2 regions of the Streptomyces sp. NPDC001617 genome follow, and region 2 is predicted to be linked to the other one. Evidence: riboswitches for the same ligand, from Rfam matches in the RefSeq annotation. Region 2 holds a riboswitch; the other holds the start of a gene.

Region 1 (4,188 bases), on a different contig from region 2:
GACCGGGTCGGTGAATTGCCGTGGCCGGGCAGCTCGTGCGGGGTCAGCCGGCGGTCACCGCGCGGCACCTCGGCCGGCTCGCGGTTCTCCAGGAGTTCGCGGACCGGGCCCTCGTCCGGGAGCCGGGGCTGTTCGTCCGGGCGCGGCGGAGCGGGCTCGCGGCGCCGGATCCGGGCGCCCAGCACGAAGGCGCCGATCAGCACGGCCACGATCACCACACCGGCCGCGATGAGTCCCAGAGCGGCGGCGCTGCCGGCGGCGAAGACCATCGATGCACTGTTCATGGCCCGCGAGTACCCGGGGCCTCCGGCGTGAACCCGGGTCACCCCGGCCCCGAGGCGGGAGGGCGGTGCAAACCCTGGTGAACGCCGTGTTTGACGCGGTGGGCACCGGCTACCCGAACCGTGTGACTACGACGACATCCCAGCAGGAGCTCTTCCGGTTCCTGGAGGACCGCTTCGCGTGCGCGCAGGCGTGTACCGAGTGCGCTCGGGCGTGTGCTCTGCGCGCGAGCCTCGTGGACCCGGACGGGACGGAGGAGCAGGAACTCGTACGGCGCAAGGGCATCATGTGCGCGGAGGTGTGCGACGCGACCTGCCGTGTGCTGTCCGAGCAGAACCGCCTGGACGAGGCCGGCATCCGCATCCAGGTGGAGTGGTGCCGCACCGTGTGCCTGGAGTGCGCGCACGCCTTCGACCGGCTGGCGGGCGCCGAGGACGGCGCGAAGGCCTGCCGCGAGTGCGCACGGGCGTGCACGGACTTCCTGGGCACGCTGAACTGACGCACGCGGGCGGGCCGTGGCGCGCCGCCCAATCCGAAACGCCGTCCAATCCGCGCCGCTTGATCCGCGCTGCCCAATCCGTGCCGCTCAATCCGCGCCGCCGAGCGGTCGCCCGATCCGTACGTTCCACCGCCCCACCCTGCCGCTGAGTTCGACAGCGGTCAGTGGTGGCACGTCCGTACGCCAGAACGCCGACTCGGGTGCGCCCAGGCCCCGTACCACCGCGGCCCGCACCACCTCGGGCTCGACCACGGCCACCGTGCGGCCCATGTACCGCGTCGCCGACTCCAGCCACTGGGCCACCCGGTCGCACACCGCCCGCACCGACTCCCCGCCGTGCGGTGCCGAGTCCGGGTCGGCCAGCCAGCGGACCAGCGCATCCGGCTCCCGCTCGCCCACCTCCGCCAGCGTCGCCCCGCGCCAGCGGCCCGCGTCCAGTCCCGCCAACTCGGGCACGGACACTGCGTCGAGGCCCAGCGCGGCGGCCGTCTCCCGGCAGCGCACGGTGGGGGAGGACAAGGCCCGGTCCGGCACCGGGAGCGTGTCGGCCGCCGCCTGCGCCTGCCGCAGCCCGGAGGTGTCCAGGGAGCAGCCGTCGTCGAAGCGCGCCTCCCGCAGGGCCGCCGTGAGCGCAGGTGAGATCAAGATCACTCGGCTCGTCCTGCGCTCGTTCCCGGGCTGCATATTGCTCCAAGTCCCTTGATCAGACGGGGGAAACGGCTCACCTGGGGCGCTTACCGCGCCCCTACGCGCTCTTGGCCGCACCTCGGCTTCGCGGTACCTTCACGGACGATATCGACGATCGATATCGACGACGGCACAGCGGAAGCCGGTGAGAAGCCGGCACGGTCGCGCCACTGTAAGCCGGGCCCGCACCCTCGGTGCGGGCTGGGTGAGTCAGACCCGCCCCGTCGTCCTGTGCACCACCGAAACGGGACGCGAGTTCCCCAGGAGGGCCTGCCATGGCGCAGTCTGTCGCTCAGCCGACCACCACTCCCACCGTCGTACCGGCGAAGCTGCCGATCGGCGCGATCGTCCCCTGGGCGGTCTTTTTCGGCATCCTGATGCTGGTCCTGCTCTACTTCGTCGGCGCCGAGCAGGGCGCCACCTCCGTGATGAGCGGATCCGACGTCCATGAGTGGGTGCACGACGCCCGCCATCTGCTCGGCTTCCCCTGCCACTGACGGCTGCCAGGAAGCACGTACGAGCCCATGAACTCCGCAACCGTCCGCAACCTCCTGGTGCGCGGCATGCTCGCGGGACTCGCCGCGGGCCTGCTCGCCCTGGTCGTCGCCTACTTCCTCGGTGAACCGCGCGTCGACGCGGCCATCGCCTACGAAGACGCGCACTCGCACGAGCACGGCATGGAAGTCGTCAGCCGCACGATGCAGTCCACCGCGGGCCTTGCCACCGGTGTCCTCGTCTACGGCGTCGCGTTCGGCGGCATCGCCGCCCTCTCGTACTGCTTCGCCCTGGGCCGCATCGGCCGCTTCGGACCGCGCGCGAGCGCGCTGCTCCTGGCGGTCGCCGGCCTGATCGCCGTGTACGTCGTGCCCTTCCTGAAGTACCCCGCCAACCCGCCGTCCGTCGGCGACCCCGGCACCATCGGCAAGCGCACCACCCTGTACTTCCTGATGGTGCTGCTCAGCGTGCTGCTCGCGATCGCCACCGTGATCCTGGGCAAGCGCCTCGCACCCCGTCTGGGCAACTGGAACGCGACGCTCGCCGCCGGGGCGTTCTTCGTCCTCGTCGTCGGGCTCGCCTACGCGTTCCTGCCGTCCGTCAACGAAGTCCCGAAGGGATTCTCGGCCACCCTGCTCTGGCAGTTCCGCCTGGCGGCCCTGGCCGTCCAGCTCACTCTGTGGACATCCTTCGGGCTGCTCTTCGGGCTGCTGGCGGAGCGCGTGCTGGCTCCGAAACCGGTGCGAGCCACCAGCGTCACCGAGGCAACTCCCGTCCCGCACTGAGCATTTCACCGGAAAGGGCCCCTGGAATTCGCCGATGGGCCGTCGGCGACCAGGGGCCCTTTCCCTGTCCCTCGCCATTCCCAATTTCTGGAACACGTTCTACCGTGTGCGCCGTCAGGACCGGCCTGGGATGCCTGGAGGCGCCGTGCACCTCGAATACACGCCCGAGCAGCAGCGGTTGCGCACCGAACTGCGTGCCTACTTCGCCGAGCTGGTGCCCGACAACGCCTACGCCCGGCACGGCGATCCGGCCGCGCAGAAGCGCTTCTACCGCGCGACCATCCGGCGCCTCGGCACGGACGGCTGGCTCGGCGTGGGGTGGCCCAAGGAGTACGGCGGGCGCGGGCTGACGGCGATGGAGCAGTTCATCTTCTTCGACGAGGCCGCCCAGGCCGGTGTCCCGCTGCCGCTGATGGCGCTCAACACGGTCGGGCCGACGATCATGCAGTTCGGCACGGACGAGCAGAAGGCGTACTTCCTGCCGAAGGTCCTGGCCGGCGAGATCGACTTCGCGATCGGCTACAGCGAGCCGGACGCCGGCACCGACCTGGCCTCGCTCAAGACGCGCGCGGTGCGCGACGGCGACGAGTACGTCGTCAACGGACAGAAGATCTGGACGACCAACGGCGACACCGCCGACTGGGTGTGGCTCGCCACCCGCACCGACCCGGACGCCCCGCCGCACAAGGGCATCACCATGCTCCTGGTCCCCACCACCGACCCCGGCTACTCCTGCACCGTCATCACCACCCTCGCCTCCCACGACACCACCGCCAGCTACTACGAGGACATCCGCGTCCCCGTCTCCCGCCGCGTCGGCGCCGAGAACCAGGGCTGGCGGCTGATCACCAACCAGCTCAACCATGAGCGCGTCACCCTCGCCGCCCACGGCACCATGGCGATCCGCGCCCTGCACGACGTCCAGCGCTGGGCCATGGAGACCAAACTCGCCGACGGCCACCGCGTGATCGACCTGCCCTGGGTGCGCCGCCGCCTCGCCCAGACCCATGTGAAGCTCGACGCGATGAAGCTCCTCAACTGGCAGATGGTCAACGCCGTCCAGGAGGGCACCCTCACCCCGCAGGACGCCTCCGCGGTCAAGGTCCACGGCTCCGAGGTGCGCCGGGACGCCTACGCCTGGCTGATGGAGATCGTCGGCGCGGTGGGCGAGTTGAAGGAGGGCTCGGCGGGCGCGGTGCTCCACGGCGAGCTGGAGCGCGGCTACCGCTCGGCCGTCATCTTCACCTTCGGCGGCGGCAACAACGAGATCCAGCGGGAGATCATCTCGTGGATCGGTCTGGGGATGCCGCGCGTACGGCGTTAGCCTGCCGGTATGGGTGATCCCGGGCTGTTCACGCCGACGTCGGTGACCTGGCAGATGCACGGCGACCCGATGATGTGGGTCGCCGGGATCCGCGCGCTCTATCTCCAGGCGCTGCA
Region 2 (4,188 bases):
AAGCTGGGCGGCTTCGACGACATCTTCGCCTCGGCGAACGACAAGTTCACCAAGGCGGGCGCGGGCGCTCTGGTCTCGCCCCCGGCGGCCCAGTGGACGTACGCCACCCTGGCGTTGGGCTCGGCGCTTGCGCTCTTCATGTACCCGCACTCGATCACCGCGACGCTCTCCTCGAAGAGCCGCAACGTGATCCGCCGCAACACCACGATCCTGCCGCTGTACTCGCTGATGCTGGGCCTGCTCGCGCTGCTGGGGTTCATGGCGATCAAGAGCGGAGTGGCCGTCACCAACCCGCAGTTGGCGATCCCCCAGCTCTTCGAGAACATGTTCCCGAGCTGGTTCGCGGGCGTGGCCTTCGCGGCGATCGGCATCGGCGCGCTCGTGCCGGCGGCCATCATGTCCATCGCGGCCGCGAATCTCTTCACCCGCAACATCTACAAGGACTTCATCAAGCCGGACGCGACACCGGAGCAGGAGACCAAGGTCTCCAAGCTGGTCTCCCTGCTGGTGAAGGTGGGCGCGCTGGTCTTCGTCCTGACCATGGACAAGACGGTCGCCATCAACTTCCAGCTCCTGGGCGGCATCTGGATCCTGCAGACCTTCCCGGCCCTGGTCGGCGGTCTGTTCACCCGCTGGTTCCACCGCTGGGCGCTGCTGGCCGGCTGGGCGGTCGGCATGGTCTACGGCACGGTGGCCGCGTACAACGTCGCGTCCCCGACCAACCCCGGCCAGAAGCACTTCGGCGGCTCCAACGCCGAGATTCCGGGCATCGGCGAGATGGGCTACATCGGCCTGACGGCGTTCGTGCTGAACGTGGCCGTGACGGTGGTCCTGACGTTCGCCCTGAAGGCGCTGAAGGCCCCGGAGGGCGTGGACGAGACCAAGGCCGAGGACTACACGGCGGACGCCGGCGACCCGGGGGTTCAGGTGGAGCTGCCGCCGGCGACCGCCGGGGCCTCTCACTAGCGTCACGGTGATCGACGGGCCGCCGGAGACACCCGGGGGCCCGTTGTCGTACCCGTCAGGCAGACTCGTGTTCATGGACATCGTGATCCGGCCGGTGGAGCCCGGTGAGTACGAGGCCCTCGGCGAGATCACCGCCCAGGCCTATCTGCAAGACGGTCTCCTGACCTTCGGGGAGAGCGACTGGTACCTCGCCGAACTCAAGGACGTGGCCAAGCGCGCCTCCGCCGCGGACGTGCTGGTGGCCACAGCCGGCGACCAACTCCTCGGCGGTGTCACCTACGTGCCCTCAGGCGGCCCCATGGCCGACCTGGCCCGCCCCGGCGAGGCGGAGATCCGCATGCTCGCCGTGGACCGGGCGGCCCGGGGCAGAGGCGCCGGCGAGGCCCTCGTACGCGCCTGCGTCGACCGGGCGAGAGCCACCCCGCACTGCACCGGCATGGTCCTCTCCACCCAGCACATCATGTACTCCGCCCACCGCATCTACGAGCGCCTCGGCTTCGCCCGCGCCCCCGAGCGCGACTGGCGGCCGATACCCGGTGACGAGTTCACCCTCCTCACCTATCAGTTGACGTTCTGACACGCTCCGAAGTCGCCGCGACACAACATCTGGGGTCGGCACCGCCACCCGACACAACATGTATGCTAATGCTCGCTGTCGCCGCAGGGGAATCCGGTGCGAATCCGGAACTGTCCCGCAACGGTGTACTTGCGTGTGTCCGCACCCATGCCCGCACGCGAGTCCAGTCCGAGGACCTGCCGACAGCGCGCCCGGCCATCCGGCCCGGGCGCCTGACGTCCGGGCCTCGTGGAATGGGCCGGTGGACGCGACGCGCCATGCGCTCGTGAGCTGCCCCCTGCCCTCCCCGAGGCCCCGTGCCGAGCGAGGGAGAGCCCCACGTGACCATCGCGCCAGCCGAACCGGCTTCAGCGACGCCCGTTGTGGACGAGGACGGTCCCGGTTCCGCGCTGCTGCGGACCCTGACCGAACTCACCGCCGACCTCCCCGACGCCGACCCCGGCCGGGTCGCCGCCGCGGCGCTGCGCGGCCGGTCCGCACACGCGGACGAGCCGGAGTTGCGCGAGCTGGCCACGGAGGCGGCGGCAGGCCTGATCTCCGAGGACCCGGCATACAGCAGGCTGGCCGCCCGGCTCCTCACGATCGGCATCGCCGCCGAGGCCGCCTCCCAGGGCGTCACGTCCTTCACCGAGTCCGTCGCCGTCGGCCACCGCGAGGGCCTCGTCGCCGACCGCACGGCCGAGTTCGTCCGTGTCCACGCCGACCGCCTGGACGCGCTGATCGACCGTCAGGCCGACGACCGCTTCGGCTACTTCGGCCTGCGCACCCTGCACAGCCGCTACCTCCTGCGCCACCCGATCACCCGCAAGGTGATCGAGACGCCCCAGCACTTCCTGCTGCGTGTGGCGAGCGGCCTCGCCGAGTGCGCTGTGCTCAATTCAGAGACCGGGACCCGCGCCCTGGACGAAGTCGCCGCCCTCTACGGCCTGATGAGCCGCCTCGAGTACCTCCCCTCCTCCCCCACCCTCTTCAACTCCGGTACCCGGCACCCCCAGATGTCGTCCTGCTACCTCCTCGACTCCCCGAAGGACGAGCTGGACTCCCTCTACGAGCGCTACCACCAGGTCGCCCGTCTCTCGAAGCACGCCGGTGGCATCGGCATCGCCTACTCCCGCGTCCGTGGCCGCGGTTCGCTGATCCGCGGCACCAACGGGCACTCCAACGGCATCGTCCCGTTCCTCAAGACCCTCGATGCCTCGGTCGCCGCGGTGAACCAGGGCGGCCGGCGCAAGGGCGCGGCCGCGGTCTACCTGGAGACCTGGCACTCCGACATCGAGGAGTTCCTGGAGCTGCGCGACAACACCGGTGAGGACGCCCGCCGTACGCACAACCTGAACCTCGCGCACTGGATCCCGGACGAGTTCATGCGCCGGGTCGACGCCGACGAGCAATGGAGCCTCTTCTCCCCCGCCGACGTACCGGAGTTGGTGGACCTGTGGGGCGAGGAGTTCGACACGGCGTACAGGAAGGCCGAGGCGGACGGGTCGGCGCGCAGGACGATCCCCGCCCGCGACCTCTACGGCCGCATGATGCGCACCCTCGCGCAGACCGGCAACGGCTGGATGACCTTCAAGGACGCCGCCAACCGCACCGCGAACCAGACCGCCGAACCCGGCCACGTCATCCACTCCTCCAACCTCTGCACGGAGATCCTTGAGGTCACGGACGACGGGGAGACGGCGGTCTGCAACCTGGGCTCGGTGAACCTGGGCGCCTTCGTCGACACGACGGCCGGTGATCTGGACTGGGAACGGCTGGACGCGACGGTCCGCACCGCCGTCACCTTCCTCGACCGCGTGGTCGACATCAACTTCTACCCGACCGAGCAGGCCGGCCGGTCGAACGCGCGCTGGCGCCCCGTCGGCCTGGGCGCGATGGGCCTCCAGGACGTCTTCTTCAAGTTGCGTCTGCCCTTCGACTCCCTTGAGGCCAAGGCCCTCTCCACCCGTATCTCCGAACGCATCATGCTCGCCGCGTACGAGGCCTCCGCCGACCTCGCCGAGCGCAACGGCCCCCTCCCCGCCTGGGAGAAGACCCGTACCGCCCGCGGCATCCTGCACCCCGACCACTACGACACCGAACTCACCTGGCCGGAACGCTGGACGGCGCTGCGCCGCCGTATCGCCGCGGTGGGCCTGCGCAACAGCCTGTTGCTGGCGATCGCCCCCACCGCGACCATCGCCTCCATCGCGGGCGTGTACGAGTGCATCGAGCCGCAGGTCTCCAACCTCTTCAAGCGCGAGACCCTCTCCGGCGAGTTCCTCCAGGTCAACTCCTACCTGGTGCAGGACCTCAAGGACCTCGGCGTCTGGGACGCCCGCACCCGCGAGGCGCTGCGCGAAGCAGGCGGCTCGGTACAGGACTTCACCTGGATCCCGGCGGACCTACGGGCGCTGTACCGCACGGCGTGGGAGATCCCGCAGCGCGCCCTGATCGACATGGCGGCGGCCCGCACCCCGTACCTCGACCAGTCCCAGTCCCTGAACCTGTTCCTGGAGACACCGACGATCGGCAAGCTCTCGTCGATGTACGCGTACGCCTGGAAGTCGGGCCTGAAGACGACGTACTACCTCCGCTCCCGCCCGGCGACGCGCATCGCACGCGCCGCCCAGGCCCGAGCAACCGTCCCCGTACAGCAGGTGACT

The links. Region 2 has a riboswitch for cobalamin ahead of ACWC09_RS45545 (ribonucleoside-diphosphate reductase subunit alpha). Riboswitches for the same ligand answer to the same signal wherever they lie in the genome.
Region 1: it holds a riboswitch for cobalamin, as region 2 does, so the genes downstream of both, ACWC09_RS07440 (CbtB domain-containing protein) here and ACWC09_RS45545 (ribonucleoside-diphosphate reductase subunit alpha) in region 2, are expected to answer to the same signal.

The regions. Positions count from the first base shown of each region.
Region 1 covers NZ_JBSFHA010000006.1:188,868-193,055, reverse strand. Annotated here, with positions in the region: gene ACWC09_RS07455 (DUF6479 family protein) at 1-284, opposite strand, end outside; gene ACWC09_RS07450 (ferredoxin) at 407-781, shown strand; gene ACWC09_RS07445 (histidine phosphatase family protein) at 869-1,465, opposite strand; cobalamin riboswitch at 1,551-1,708, shown strand; gene ACWC09_RS07440 (CbtB domain-containing protein) at 1,744-1,965, shown strand; gene ACWC09_RS07435 (CbtA family protein) at 1,993-2,748, shown strand; gene ACWC09_RS07430 (acyl-CoA dehydrogenase family protein) at 2,894-4,072, shown strand; gene ACWC09_RS07425 (oxygenase MpaB family protein) at 4,082-4,188, shown strand, end outside.
Region 2 covers NZ_JBSFHA010000104.1:30,171-34,358, reverse strand. Annotated here, with positions in the region: gene mctP (monocarboxylate uptake permease MctP) at 1-966, shown strand, start outside; gene ACWC09_RS45550 (GNAT family N-acetyltransferase) at 1,040-1,543, shown strand; cobalamin riboswitch at 1,606-1,741, shown strand; gene ACWC09_RS45545 (ribonucleoside-diphosphate reductase subunit alpha) at 1,864-4,188, shown strand, end outside.